2 regions of the Acetobacter sp. DsW_54 genome follow, and region 2 is predicted to be linked to the other one. Evidence: riboswitches for the same ligand, from Rfam matches in the RefSeq annotation. Region 2 holds a riboswitch; the other holds the start of a gene.
The links. Region 2 has a riboswitch for cobalamin ahead of HK20_RS06395 (hypothetical protein). Riboswitches for the same ligand answer to the same signal wherever they lie in the genome.
Positions count from the first base shown of each region.

Region 1 (7,565 bases), on a different contig from region 2:
GGGGTTTGTCAGCCAGTCGGGGTTTTCCGTCAGTTCCAGAATCCGGCCCAGTGTCTGGGCAACCAGCAGGTGTACGGCGCGGGTTTCTTCCACCCCGGCAGAAAAGGTCAACCAGTATGGGTGGTAGCTGACAATCAAACCCGTCAGGCGGCTTAAGCACAGGCGCAGGTTGCGCACGCGGTTTTGCATATCCGGGTCATCGGCTGCGGCAAATTCTATGGCGGGGGTCAGGCCGGTCATGTTGGCCAGCAGTTTGCTGCGGCTGTCATAAATCGGTTGGCTGAACCCACGAAAAGCCGCGTTGGTGCTCTGGGTTTTCTGTTCCTGTTTTTCCAGCGTGCTGGTTACAGTGGCATCAAGCGCTTCGGGCGTTGTGCGTTCACTCTCAGCTTTATGAAATGTTCTGGCGTGCAGAACAGTTTCCCGGAACGCCTGACCAAGCTTGTGCAGCACGGTGCTGGGTTTGCGCACGGATGTGACCATGAACACGCAGGCCGTAACCACAATGCCCGTTGCCACAACAGAAAGGCGGCTCATGGCGGACAGAAAAATGCCATCGGGGTTGGCAAACGCAGGGGCTGCAATAATTACAATCGTATAGCCGGTCAGCACCGCCGCATACGCACGAAAAAACCGCAAAAACGTGGCGACCATACAGGCAAGGCCGACAAAAACGGACAGAACCGCAAAGTAGAGAACGGGGGACTGCACAAAAACAGCCATAACCCCCACGCTGATCGCGGCCCCGATCAGGGTACCAATAAGACGCCACACACTTTTGGAAACCATGGCCCCAACCGTGGGGTTGGAGACAATCAGCACCGTTGTGGCCGCACTGAGAGGGGACTGGAGCTGAAAAACAAAGGCCAGAAAAAGCGCAATGCCAATGGAAAGGAACACACGCATGGTATAGCCCGCTGTGGCGGTAAAGCCGTTCCAGCGGGCATCATCGGCAAAAACTGCGGGAGCAAAACGCTGGTTGGCCCAGTGCATGAGCGAGCCGGGCAGTGTGAGCAGGTCAGAGCGTGTGGGCATGGTGCGCTTCGAGCAAGGAGGAGAGGGTCTGTGTCAGGCTATCGGCCTGAGCCGGAGGGAGCGAGTGCCGTATGGTCTGCTCGAGTTCGGCGGCAATCGTATGGAACAGCCTGCATTGTTCCCGCCCCGCATCTGTCAAAAACAGGCGTTTTGCGCGGCGGTCCTGCGCATCGGGTTTACGGGTGACCAGCTTTTGTTTTTCCAGCAGGTCAAGCACGCGCACCAGTGCAGAGCAGTCTATGTTCATGGTCTGGGCCAGGTCACGCTGGGTCGCCCCTTCAGGCAACATGCGCAGGTAGGCCATGGGCCGCATGACAGCAAGGGACATGCCATGCGGGCGCAAAGCCCGGTCCAGTTGCGTACGCCAGAGCGTTGCCAACCGCATGACCCGGAAGGTCAGCGCCATGCCGGGAAAATACGTTTCGTCCAGTGCTGGCATGTGGCGCTGCTCAGTCATGCGGTCCATTAACTTAGTGTCATTATAGTTGAGATAAAAAGTATATGGGCAAACTAGGCCAGCCTACTCTGTGGGTCAATCATGTTCCGCACTCTACGGCACAGGGTGGTCCTTAACGGCCTGTTCGTGCCGTGCAGCTATGCTTGGCCACAGCGCGACATGCCTTGAATCGGCAGGGTTTTTGTGCACATCATGCCCGCACTTGATGGTGCCCCTGACCGGGGGTGAAAAGGGAAGACCGGTGCAAGGCCGTCGCTGCCCCCGCAACTGTAAGTACCCATCATGTTCCGCCCCGGCCGTGTTCGGGGTTGCCACTGGTTCTTTCAGGACTCGGGAAGGCAGCGGAACAGCGCTTTGCGCCAGTTCATGGCTGGTGCAGGCAGGGTACAAGCCAGGAGACCTGCCATCACAAGTCTGTAAAGCCGTTCTTGTGGGAATGGTTGCGTTCTGGCGTTGTTTGCTGGCGGGGTGCCCGGCAGGCACGGATGCACCCGGTGGTGCGTTTTCTTTGCCATATGCGTGGCAGAGGGCTGGTTGTTACTGCCCCATGCCTGCCACAACCCCACGTTGTGGAAAAACGGCCTGTTGGAAAGACGCATGACCGCCGAACACTCTTTGCCTTCCTCTTCTGCTCATTCAGCACAGGCGGGGCCACCCGTGCTGCATGTCTGCGTTACGTGCAGGCGGGGCGGGCCTGCCATGGATTGCCCGCCGGGTGAACAACTGCTCGAGCGCCTGCAGGTTCTGCTGGATGCGGAGCATCTGGCTGGGGTAGTCCCTTCCGCCACGCTGCGCCCGGTGGCCTGTCTGGCAGCGTGTGACCGGGGGTGTACTGCGGCCATAGCCATGCCCGAGCGCTGGACATGGCTGCTGGGCCACCTTGGGCCAGAAAAGGCTGAGGATATTCTGGCTTATGCCCGCCTGTATGCGGCTTCGGCCAAAGGGACTGTTATGCCATCGCGCCGCCCTGCAACGCTGGCCGATATGGTGCTGGGGCGTGTGCCCGCAACGCTTTATAACGAACAGGAAGAACCATGACTGCTGCCAAGACACGTGTGCCCGTAACCATTATTACCGGTTTTCTGGGCGCTGGTAAAACCACCTTGCTGCGGCACCTGCTCAGCCGGGCGCAGGGGCACCGTATTGCCGTGGTGGTGAATGAATTCGGCTCGCTCGGTATTGATGGCGAAATCCTGCGTGGCTGCGGGGTGGAAGGTTGCCGCGAGGAAGACATTGTCGAACTGACCAATGGCTGCCTGTGCTGCACTGTCGCGGATGACTTCCTGCCCACCATGGAAGCCCTGCTGGACCGGGCCGACCCACCCGAACATGTGGTGATTGAAACATCAGGGTTGGCCCTGCCCAAGCCTCTGCTCAAGGCGTTTGGCTGGCCCACGGTGCGTAACCGCATGACGGTAGATGGCGTTGTGGCCGTAGTGGATGCCCCTGCCGTAGCCGCCGGGCGCTTTGCGGATGACCCGCAGGCCGTGGAAGCACAGCGGGCCGAAGACCCCTCGCTGGACCATGACAACCCGCTGGCCGAGGTGTTTGAAGACCAGATCAACGCTGCCGATCTGGTAGTGCTGAACAAGACCGACCTGCTGGATGCAGCCCAACTGGCAGCAGTGGAGCAGCATATTCGGGACCATGCTCCCCGCCCTGTGCAGATTGTGCGGGCAACGGAAGGCAAGGTAGACCCCGCCGTGCTGCTGGGCATTGGCGCTGCGGCCGAGAGCGACCTTGCCGCCCGCCCATCCCACCACGATGCGGAAGATGGCGAGCACGAACATGATGATTTTGAAAGTTTTGTGGTAGCCGTGCCAGAACAGCACAGTGTGGATGAGTTCCTGACCACCTTGCAAAACACGGCTCGCAGCTTTGACGTGCTGCGTATGAAAGGCTTTGCAAGCGTTGCAGGCAAACCCATGCGTCTGGCCGTGCAGGGGGTGGGCAGCCGCTTCCGGCATGAATTCGACCGTCCCCTCGGTGTTGGGGAGGACCGTACGGGCCGCATTGTGGTCATCGGCCAGAAAGGGTTGGACGCCACGGCCATTGCCACCGCTCTTGCGGGCCATCTGGCTGCGTAAGGGAGTTTACGGGCATGCACCTTCTGGTCCGCGAAAACCGGACACTGGATGAACAGAATACAGCCGAAGACCTGGGACTGCCCGGTGCGGATATTGTTGTTCTATCCTTTACAGAGAGCGATCTGCTGGGGTTGCGCCACGCGGCACAGCAGATGCGCGCGCAGGTGCATGCCCGCTTACCATCCGTTCAGGTGACAAGTCTGGCCCGCCTGCGGCACCCCATGTCGATCGACCTGTATGTGGAAAGTACCTTGCAGGGTGCCAGATGCGTGGTGGTGCGTCTGCTGGGTGGGCTGGATTACTGGCGTTACGGGGTGGAGGAGCTGGCTGCGTGGGCGCGCGAGCAGGCTGTGCCCGTCGTGTTTCTGCCCGGTCATACCGGGTGCGGTGGGTCTGGGCAGCCAGCAGGCGGTACGGTGGAAGATACCCGTCTGGCCGAACTGTCCTACGGTGTGCAGGCCGCCCAATGGCAACGCCTGAACGGCTTTTTTGCCCAAGGTGGGCCGGATAACATGGCCGCAGCCCTGCGGCTTATGTCAGCCCTTGCCGGATATGGGGAGGATGACGGCACACAGCCCGAGCCTCTGCCCACATGGGGTGTTTATCGTACGTATCCGGCAGCCGGTGAGCAGGCGGTTTGTTCGGCCGTGCTGGTTTTTTACCGAGCGCACCTTCAGGCATCGGACATGGCGGGGGTGGAACGGCTGGCCGCGGTGCTGGCCGGGCAGGGCTGCACCGTGGCGGTGCTGTTTGTGACATCCCTCAAGGACCACGGCGTTGCGCAGGGTGTTGCTGAGTATTTGTGCCGCACAAAGCCCGATGTGGTGTTGAATGCCACCTGTTTTTCCGCTCGTGGGGGGCTGGGGAGTTCCCCGCTGGATGCGGCGTGTGCGCCTGTTTTGCAGGTGCTCCAGCCGGGCTGTACGCAGGTCTTGTGGGCTAAAAGCGCACGCGGGCTGGGGCGCTCGGACCTTGCCATGCAGGTTGTTCTGCCAGAACTTGATGGAACAATCGCCACATTTCCCATTTCCTTCCGTCAGGAGGCAGCTCCGGGGCTGCCTGCCCAGCGCGTGGCGTATGATGCCGGCATTGCCATGGTGGCGGCACGGGCCAAGGCATGGGCGCGGTTGCGGCATACGCCTGTAGAGCAAAAACGGGTTGGTATTGTACTCTCGGACTATCCCGGCGCAGGGTTGGAGCAGGGCAGCGCGCATGTGGCCCATGCCGTTGGTCTGGATGGTTTTGCCAGCCTGCACAACATTATGGAGCATATGCAGCAGAAGGGGTACCAACTGGGGGAGCAGCCGGCGCCAGCCGCGCAGGAACTGGCCCGCCTTATGGCTCAATCCCCCCCGCAGGCTGTTTTATCTCTGGCAGATTATAAAGCTTTAAGCGCGGAACTGCCGCCGGACTTTATGGCCACCATTGCGGACGCATGGGGCCCGCCAGAGCAGGATGCAGCGGTCAGGGATGGCGCATTCCACCTGCGTTATGTGGCTTTGGGTGCCATAACCCTTGCCGTGCAGCCCGACCGAGGAAAAACCGCAGAGCGTAAAGCCACTTATCACGACCCGGACCAGCCACCGTGCCACGCCTATGTGGCGTTTTACCTCTGGCTACGCCGCAGCCAAAAACTGGATGCACTGGTGCATCTGGGCACACACGGCACGCTGGAATGGCTGCCGGGCAAGGCAACGGCTCTTTCCCCGCTCTGTGCGCCTGCGGTGCTTACGGGGGATATGCCGGTCATTTACCCCTTTATTGTCAATAATCCGGGGGAGGCGGCTGCCGCCCGCAGGCGTCTGGGTGCCGTAACCATCGGGCATATGACGCCCCCGGTCATGCAGGCCAGCCTGTCGGGCGAAATGCAGGAACTCGAACGCCTGATTGATGAATACGCAGAGGCCGATGGGCTGGACCCCCGCCGTGGTGCCCTGCTGCGGGCGGATATTCTGGAGCGTGCAACCCGCACGGGTGTTCTGGCCGAAAGTGGTGTCAGGCCCGGAGAGTTGGATGAGACAGAAGCACTGGCACGGCTGGATGCGTATCTGTGCGATGTCAAGGACCTGCAAATCCGTGACGGGCTACATGTTTTTGGCAAAACAGCACCGCGCTGCACGGCTCTTGTGCAAACCATTGCACAGGCCTGTGCCCGGCAGGGGGACCAGACATTTGTAGCCGATGTTACGCAACGCATAAAGCAGTGCGGCACGGCGGAAATGCACGCCCTGCTGGCAGCTCTGGCAGGGCAGCCGGTGGCAGCTGGGCCCGCTGGCGCCCCCACGCGTGGGCGTATTGACGTGCTGCCAACCGGGCGCAACCTTTTTACCGTGGACCCGCGCGCCCTGCCAACGCCGTCTGCCGTGGTGCTGGCGACCCGGATGGAGCAGGTCCTGCTGACCCGCCATCTGCAGGAACACGGCGAACCCCTGACCAGACTTGTTATGGATATGTGGGGCTCAGCCAGCCTGCGCACGGGGGGGGAGGATCTGGCTCTGGCCCTGCGCCTTATGGGGGTAGAGGTGCAGCGCACTGCCAGCACGGGCCATGTGTGCGGGTTTGAGGTTATTCCCCTCCCCGTGCTGGACCGGCCTAGGGTGGATGTCACGCTCCGTATTTCCGGCCTGTTCCGGGATGCCTTTGGCGAGCAGATTGCCCTGTTCGATCAGGCGGTCAGCGCAGTTGCCGCCCGGCGTGAACCTGATGACTGGAACCCCCTTGCAGCACAGGCCCGTGGGCTGGAAGGGGAGGCCCGCAAACGGGCTACCGCACGTATTTTTGGTGCTGCCACAGGAAGTTACGGTACCGGGGTGGAGGACCATCTGCTCCACGGCACATGGCATAACCGTGAAGAACTGGGGGCCGCATGGCTGGAAGGTTCCTCGTGGATGTATGGTGGCGGGCGGGATGGCACGCGTGATCAGGCAGCCCTGTCCACCCTGCTGGGGCGGGCAGAAACTGTCCTGCACGTGCAGGACAATGCCGAAACCGACTTGCTGGAAAGCCCCGATATTGCCGCGCATGAAGGGGGGCTGGCCGCCGCCAGTCACATGGCGGGGGGCGCACCTGCGGTTCTGCACGGAGATACCTCCCGCCCACAATCCCCCCGCCTGCGCGGCACAGCAGATGAGGTCGCCCGCATTGTGCGGGGCCGTCTGGCCAACCCGCAATGGATAAAAGGCATGCAGCAGCACGGATATGCCGGTGCTGCCGAACTGGCACGCGGGCTGGACGCGCTGCACGGTTTTGCCGCCACCATGCCCCAGCGTTTTGACCCGCAGTTTGATCTGGTGTTTGCCGCAACACTGGGGAATGCGGAATGTGATGATTTTTTACGCCAGGCCAACCTTGCGGCAAGGGAGGCCATGCGCCAGCGCTTCAAGGAGGCCATGCGGCGTGGTCTGTGGCACCCACGCGGTAACAGCGTGGCCTGTGTGCTGGATGAGGGTGAATAACGCATGACAACACGGGCCATTATGGTCGCTGCTCCACGGTCTGGCGGGGGCAAGACAACGCTTACACTGGCCCTGCTGGCAGCGTTTGGCAGGCGGGGTTTGCGGGTTGGCGCGGTCAAAACCGGGCCGGATTACATAGACCCGGCTTTTCATGCCGCCATTACGGGCCGTCCGGGCCTTAATCTGGATAGCTGGTGCATGCCCGATGCCCTGCTGGGCCGTGTTATGCAGGCGGCCTGTCAGGATGTGGATATTCTGGTCGTGGAATCGGCCATGGGGCTGTTTGATGGCTTATCCCTGCCCGACGGGCAGCGGGGGGCGCCGTCCGATATTGCTGCGCATTTTGGTATTCCGGTTCTGCTTGTGCTCGACATGTCGGGGCAGGGGCAGTCTGTGGGGCCAATCGCCAAGGGGTTTGCGCAGTGGTCCCCCCATGTGCAGGTGAGCGGGGTTGTGCTCAACCGTGTGGCCTCCCCCCGGCATGAGCGGCTGGGGCGTGAGGCCGTGCAGGCCGCGCAGCTACCCGTTTAT
Region 1 is NZ_JOPD01000011.1:15,158-22,722, reverse strand. It holds gene HK20_RS06105 (FUSC family protein) at 1-993, opposite strand, end outside; gene HK20_RS06100 (MarR family transcriptional regulator) at 1,019-1,501, opposite strand; cobalamin riboswitch at 1,682-1,915, shown strand; gene HK20_RS06095 (DUF1636 domain-containing protein) at 2,090-2,530, shown strand; gene cobW (cobalamin biosynthesis protein CobW) at 2,527-3,579, shown strand; gene cobN (cobaltochelatase subunit CobN) at 3,594-7,034, shown strand; gene HK20_RS06080 (cobyrinate a,c-diamide synthase) at 7,038-7,565, shown strand, end outside.
Region 1: another riboswitch for cobalamin. It lies ahead of HK20_RS06095 (DUF1636 domain-containing protein); the one in region 2 lies ahead of HK20_RS06395 (hypothetical protein).

Region 2 (7,565 bases):
AATAACTTTAGGGTCTTTGACCATGGTGGCTTACTCTCGATTACAAAAGGAACTGAAGCGGACCATAATATAAAACGCAACCACTCGCAAACAAAAAAATGTTCAAAATCAAGTGCTTTTGGAAAAATAATTATCACTTGCAACAAACTTACTTCTAAATGCGAGCGATATGCATGTATTGCCGTTGTTTTTATTTATTCGCAAGTGCGAGCGGGAGGGATTCCCGTATTTCATTAGAGTAATTCGCATCTGGCACAGCATTCGCGGGGCGCTTTATTCGGCTGAGTTCGTGGAGTGTTGCAAAATCATAGTGTGTGTTCAGCAGCCCCAGATCATAGGCAAGGGAGGCTGTGTACCCGCTCAGCAGCACCCGCCAGTCCAGCCGGTAACGGGTGCGGGCATTGGCACGGGCCAGAATTTCGGTCGTGCAGTTGTCCATAAGCGTATTGTACCACCGTGGGGTGGTGGTCAGTTTGTGTATTTCCGTCAGGTAGTTTTTGAAAACGGCTTCCCGGGTCTGGGCAGAAAGTTCCAACCGGTAAAGATACACACGTTCCTTGCGTATATCCGTGCGCACACCAATCAGGTCGCGTTCATCGGCGGTAACGTAGGTCAGTTCATAATGATGGAAAAAACCGGCGATGGTGGAATAGGAAAACTTTTTCTGGCGGCGTGTTTCAATGGAAACGGCAAGGTGCCGGCCATCATCAAACCCGAAGGACAGGAACACATGGGCAATGCTGTCCCCCGCCCAGTAAGACGTTATCAGGTCTATGGTGGCAAGGTGGTCCAGATCAAAGTCCGCGTTGTAATAGTGAGGGGTATAATCGGTTTCGGTTTTATAGGTAAAATCGCGGATATTGCGCACATGGACTGTGCGACCATCCTGTATGGCATCGGCCAGCACGGCATATTCCCCAGCCCATTCGCGGTTATTGCTGGGGAGGTTGGTGCAGAACCATATGGCAAAGCACGCACAAAGCCCGCACAGGGCTGCAATGCGGCGTATGGGCTGGCGGATACAGGAGGTTGCCACAAACAGCAGCCCGCACAGGCCAGTTGCCCCAAGGCGTAGCAGGTCGGGCTCAAGCGTGGAATAGTAAAGGGCCGCACAGGCATAGACTGCAAAAAGCAGGGTTATTGCGGTCAGTTTCCAGTGTCTTGTGTGGCGGCTGCGGTGTTTGCGCATGATCATGGCTTTGCCCATGTGGCGGGGATGACATAATCCCCACCAATACGCATGATGTTGGTGTGGTTCATATCCCCCTTAACGTGCAGGTCGGGTATGGTGGCTGCTAACTGTTGCAGTAGAATACGGCGTACTTCGGCAATGGTGATCGGGTTGGCCTGTGTGGAGTGGCCCGAATTGCGCACAACCAGTTCGCTCTGCACCCGTGGGTCATGCGCACTGGCGTAAGCCACCACACCATCATCCGCATTTTCCAGCGCCCCGTTGCCCAGCACGGGAATAATGGAGTGGCTCTGCACATCCGGCACAACAGGAACAGTCGCCAGCGCCTGTATGAACGCACTGCGGGGGGACATGCCATAAACACTGCCAAAACGGCTGGGGCTCATGTCCACCTTGAGCGCACCGGTGTTGCCCTCAAGGACCTGCTGGGTCACTTCCGTAATGGCTGCGGGAAAAGTGACCATCCGCCCTATAAGGTGCGCAATGGAAAAGTCGGCCAGATAACTGCCATGTTGTGGAGTGGAGATAAACACAACACTTTTGACTTCAGGCATGGGGGTAGGGAAAAGGGCCTGTTCCAGAAACTGCCGTACATTGGGTGAAAGGTGGAGGCTGGAGAGCGCGCGGTGGGTCAGCCCGTTCCACAGGGCATCATGCGGGTCAATGGCCAGCATTTTTGCCAAAAGACCGCCCTGGCTGTGCCCGATCAGAGTAATCTGCCCTAGTGCCGGGTCTGCCTGCGTACCACCAAGGTCATGGATGGTGCGGTTCAGGGCATCGCGGAGTTGCAGGGCGGAGTAGGGGATAGGGTTGCCCGTGGCGTAGGAGAAAAACCAGAACTCATAATGTGCGCGTATCTGTGGGTCTTCCAGCAGGTCATTGACCATATCCGCCCAGCGTCCGGGGCTGGAGGCCGTGCCATGCACCAGCACAACGGGCATATGGCCATACTGGTGCGGTTCTATGGCAATAAGCTGGGCACGTTTGTTAAAGAGATTGCCATCCAGAAAACCCTTATATTCCACGGACCAGTCAACCGCGTTGCTCAGGCTGATCGCGCGGGAAGCGGTCTGGTCATATTGTAGGGGAATAACACCGTCTGTGGTTGGCAGGCTGCTTGTTGTGTCAATGGTTGCCAGTGTCAGGCGCGCATCAATATGGTTTGTAAAAATCTGCTCGCGTGGGTTGGGGATTTCCAGCAGCAGGTTAACGGGAATACGCAGCTTGTCGGTAATGGAGAAGGAAATCTGGCTGTTTTCTGGTGGGTGGGGTACTGCTGCCAGAGGCACCCCCAGCCCCGCCCTGCGATAGATATTTTTTATCCCCCGCACCGAAAGGCGCGCTGTGGGGCGGAAGTCGGTCAGCGTATAGCCGTACCATTCCTTCTGCGCGGGGGTGGTGGATAGGTCCAGCGTGCCAAAGGGTAGCATCCAGCGTTGTGGTGCCACCTCCACAGGGTTACCCAGAGCTTCGGTCAGGCCAAACATGTAAAGATCACACGCCTGGCGGAAATGTACGTCATACGGGTTGGGTTTTGCGTTATCCGGCCCGTTGGGGTTCAGGTAGGCATAGGCGTACAGGGCTGCCGCCATAAAGGCCGCACGGTCCGTGTTCTGGCGACCCAGCAGGTAGTTCAGCTCCGCAAGGGCAAAAAGCTGGTCCTGCAGGTCGGGGGTGTAAAACTGCGCCTGTGTGCTGGCGCGCAGGATGGCCAGTGCCTGTTCGGGATTTTTCTTCCATATGGCCAACAGGTTCTGGCGCTCAAGCACAATACGGGTGGTGTTGCTCAGCTTCTGTCCGCTCAATGTGCTCTGGCTGCGTTCCTTGTAGCTGTCTGTCAGGCTCAGGCGCTGCACGGTAATGGGGGCCGCACAGCCTGAAACGGCCAGACAGACCGCGACCCACGAAAAACGGGAACACAGAGCGCTGGATAAAGTGCTGGAAAAAGCGGGCATCCGATTCTCGGTTTTAAATCGCGGTAAAATAATGCCTGATGGTGTAGGGTGTCTGCGGCATGCTGGCAAATCCTGTACAGTCATGGCCCAGTGCGGGAAAGGTTTGTGGGTTGAAGCTGCTTTGCTGTGCGTCTGCACTACCCGGTGTTGTGCGCAAGGGTGTGCTGCCTGATGGGGCTGAACAGGTTGCACATGGTTATACCCCCCAGACAGCCGCAGCTTATCTACCGTCCGTGAGCCAGTTAACGGTATTCTATGCCCCGGATGTGGCCGTGCCGGATGGGCAAGGGCAGGTCCTGCGGCCACAGGATGCCCTGCGGGACAGGGATTACGGAACATGGGCGGGCACAGGCCTGCAAGCTCTGGACCCTGTGCAGCAGCATGCCTTTTTAACCGATGCGACTTTTGCCCCACCAGCAGGGGAAAGCTTTGCCGCGTTTTACCACAGAACGGCCCTTTGGCTGGACGATATAAGCCAGACCCTGCCCGCAGCCGTTGTGCTGGCGCGGCCTGCTGTGGTGCGCAACCTGCTGTTGCGGGTTTTGTATCAGGGGGAAGGGGCTGTGGGTCTGGCACACGCTGCACGGGTGGATGTACCCCCCCTGAGTTACAGCTTGATCAGCTGCCATGCGGGTCAGTGGCGTTTGGGTCTGCTGGGAGTGCCGGCGGAAGGGGCGTGAGCCTGTTTTTTTGCTCGCGGCAAAGCGCGCATGCCGCTATAGCCTGCCCCTGTTAGTCGAAGGTTCCGCGCGAGCGGATGAAAAGGGAACACCGTAAGCTTCGCCAGAAGTCAGTCGGAGACTGTACCCGCAACTGTAGGCAGTAGCTTACACCCGTTGCCCCGGAAGGGGCGGCCACTGGTGCATAACCGGGAAGGCAGGGTGTGTCGCGTATCTGCAAGTCAGGAGACCTGCCTTCGTCTTGCAAACCATGTCACCGGGCGGGACTGACCGGGGGCTGAGATGTCTGATGTCACGCTATTTACTGCCGGGTTCTTACCCGCATGCTTCCTCCTGCTCCGCGCATATTGCGGGGGGAGTGGGGAGCCTGCACCCTTTGCTGCGGCATCTGCTGCGCGTTGCGCCGAACAGGGCGGAGGTTCTGGCCCTGTTCAGCGAGCCCCCTCAACTGGCCGAAGAGGCTGCCTTGCAACAGGCCGGAGGGCAGATGCTGGGGATGTTTATGCCAGAGCAGCCCTTACCTTACCGTGCCAGAGCCTTGCAGCTTGAGACCCTCTTCCGCGGCATGCTGGAGCACGCACTAAGTCTGGCCATAAAGGCCCGTTGTGCCCCCGAGCAGGAGGGAGAGGAAAAGGCCGAAAACCCCGCAGCCCATGCCATGCTCGTGGCCTATGTTGCGGCCCAGCACGTTGTGGGCGCACGCCACATGGCTATGGAGTTATATAACCGCAGATAGCGTTAGAGTGATCACAGGTATTTTTTTGCCTGTTGGCTTGGACTTTTTGTGGCTTTTGTTCTTTTTTAGCACCCAGCACGCACCACCCTATGGGCTGAACCGGCCATAGGGTGGTGCGTGTTGCTCAATGCACTGTGCAGGACCTGGCCATGCCCCATGCTTTTTTGCCTTTACTGACCTTTGCCGCCGCGTGGGGTGTTCTGGTGCTCACACCGGGGACAGAAACGGCCCTTGTTATCCGTCTGGGCATGAATGTGAGCCGCAAGGCGGCGCTTGGGGCTGCGCTGGGCACCGGCACAGGGCTGGCCATATGGGGGGCAGGCACAGCGTTTGGCGTGAGTGCTTTGGTTGCGGCCTCTCCCAAATTGTATCTGGCGCTGGAATGGGCCGGGGCGCTTTATCTGGCTTATCTGGGGGTTCGCCTGCTTATGCCTTCTGCCGGGGCGCATGATCAGGCGCGGGCAGATGCTCAGGCACGGTCTGTTGGCGGTATGGGGGCTGGCTACCAGCGTGGGCTGTTGACCACATGCCTTAACCCACTTGTTGGTGTGTTCGACCTGACCGCCTTTGCCCAGTTTATTCCCGCAGGTGTGCACCGGGTCAGCTATTCCCTTCTGCTGGCGGGGGTGCAGGTGGTTATGGCTGTGGCATGGTATGCGGTTCTGGCCTGTCTGGCGTTTTCGCTCGGTCGTGTTCTATCTAGCCCCAGAGTTGTGCGTGCGCTGGATGTGCTTACGGGGGTAGTGTTCCTCTTTTTTGCATTCAGGCTGGTCATGAGCGGTATTCCATCCTGAAGGATGGAGGCCAGAAAAGTCAGGCGTTCTGCCAAGGTGCTGTTATGCTGCGTGCCATAAGGCGGGCGGAGTATGGTCAGCCCCTTGGGTAGTGGGAATGCGGCATGAGCAAAGCGCCAAGGCTTATCCAGTCCATAGAGCGGTCCGCAGCTATTCTGGAAATTATAGCCCAGCAGGGCGGTGGTGCACGTTTGCAGCAGATTGCCAGTATTTCGGGCATAGGCAAAACAACGGTGCACAATATTCTGCAAACGCTGGACCATTTGGGATACGTCCAGCGCAGGGCAGGGGATATGCGTTACCATCTGGGCGGACGCATACTCAACCTCGCCCGTATTGCGGGGGATGATAACAGCGTGCGGGCCCGCCTGCGCCCTGTGCTGGAAGCCGTTGCCCATAAAAGTGGCGGCACGGCATGGCTGGCCGTGCCTAGCGGGGATCAGGCAGCGTATCTGGATATTGTCGATCCCAATGGGCTTTGTGCTGCTTGGCCCAGCGTGCCAGTGCGGGAAAATCTGGAAGGTTCAGCCGTTGGGTGGGTATTCTTGGCCTGTGTGCCCGGTCTGGGCAAGCGGGTAATGGCAACCCGTGCCAATGCGCTGGATGCAGATGTACTGAGCCGCATAGAAGATGTACGGATCAAAGGATATGCACTGGACCTGCAGGCCTACAGGCCGGGGCTGAACGGTGTTGCCATTCCATGGCGGATAAATGGGGAGGTCAGGGCAAGCCTGTGCCTGACCGGCCCCCCTGCGCAGTTTCCGCAACACCGCCTGATCAGGCTTGCGTGGATGATGATGCGCTCACTTGAGCAGCTTGATGTTCAACAATATTGAATAAATAAACTTTTCCCTGTTTTTCCGGTTCCCTTATCTGCCCGTGTGGCTAACGTACCCGCCTTTGCACAAAAGGAATGTACGAACCATGAACGCAACACTCGCAACCGCCATGCTGGATGCCGCCCATGCTGAGGCACGGCGCATGGGTGTAACTGTCTGCATTGCCATTCTGGACGCGGCAGCATGGCCTGTTGCCTTCCTGCGTATGGAAGGCGTTATTCTGGGGGCGGTTGATGTGGCCAGCAAAAAGGCCCGCACGGCGGTTCTGTTCCAGATGGACAGCGCGGATTTTGCAAAAATTGGTCATCCCGATGGTCGTGCCTATACGCTGGAAAACACCAATGGCGGCATGACCAGCTTTGGCGGCGGTCTGGTGCTTAAGGCTGCAGATGGCAAGGTGCTGGGTGCCATTGGTGTTTCAGGCGCAAGCACGGAAGAAGATATTGCCATTGCCCGCGTGGCTGCAAAAACCCTTTCGGCCTGATGGGTTTCTGGCACAGAGCATAAACCATGACAGAACAGACCACTCCCCCAGTAGGCAGCATGGCCCCAATGGCCCCACCCGCGGGTAGAGCTGCGGCACTCCTTGTCCTGACCTTTGGCGCATTTGTCGTTGGCACTGGTGAATTTGCCATTATGGGAATGCTGCCCGAATTTGCAGCATCCCTGCACCTGTCCACGGCCGATGCGGGTTACGCCATTACAGCCTACGCGCTTGGGGTTGTTATTGGTGCGCCGCTCATTACCATTCTGGGTGCGCGCCTGTCGCGGCGGGAACTGCTGCTTGTGCTGCTGTTACTGTTTGTTTTTGGCAATCTGCTTAGTGTTGCCATGCCCACACCGGGGCTGGTCGAGGTGGCGCGGTTTATTACCGGCTTGCCTCACGGTGCCATTTTTGGCGTATCGGCTCTGGTTGCGGCCTCCATGGTGGAGCGTGCACGCCGGGGTTGGGCGGTTGGTCGTGTTTTGTCCGGCATTGCAATTTCTACTCTGGTAGGGGCACCGTTTTCCACTTTTGCAGCCAATCATTTTGGCTGGCGCATTGCGTACCTGATTATTGGCCTGTTCGGGCTTTTAACCTTTGCCGGGGTGTGGCGCTTTATTCCGGCGGATACACCAAACCGTGCCAATTCTCCGCTCAGGGAAGTTACGGCACTGGGTAATACACAGGTGCTGCTTACGTTGCTGACCGCAGCAATCGGCTTTGGTGGCATGTTTGCAATTTACACGTACCTGACAAGTGTTTTGCAAAATGTTACGCACGTGCCCGAATGGCAGGTCATGCTGTATATGGTGATCTGGGGGGTGGGTATGCTGGCGGGTGCCAATATCGGGGCGTGGCTGGTGGACCGTAACATCAATCTGGCAG
Region 2 is NZ_JOPD01000012.1:586-8,150, reverse strand. It holds gene bfr (bacterioferritin) at 1-24, opposite strand, end outside; gene HK20_RS06410 (DUF4105 domain-containing protein) at 191-1,189, opposite strand; gene HK20_RS06405 (triacylglycerol lipase) at 1,192-3,147, opposite strand; gene HK20_RS06400 (histidine phosphatase family protein) at 3,258-3,827, shown strand; cobalamin riboswitch at 3,871-4,080, shown strand; gene HK20_RS06395 (hypothetical protein) at 4,117-4,563, shown strand; gene HK20_RS06390 (LysE family translocator) at 4,713-5,357, shown strand; gene HK20_RS06385 (IclR family transcriptional regulator) at 5,462-6,193, shown strand; gene HK20_RS06380 (heme-binding protein) at 6,282-6,680, shown strand; gene HK20_RS06375 (MFS transporter) at 6,707-7,565, shown strand, end outside.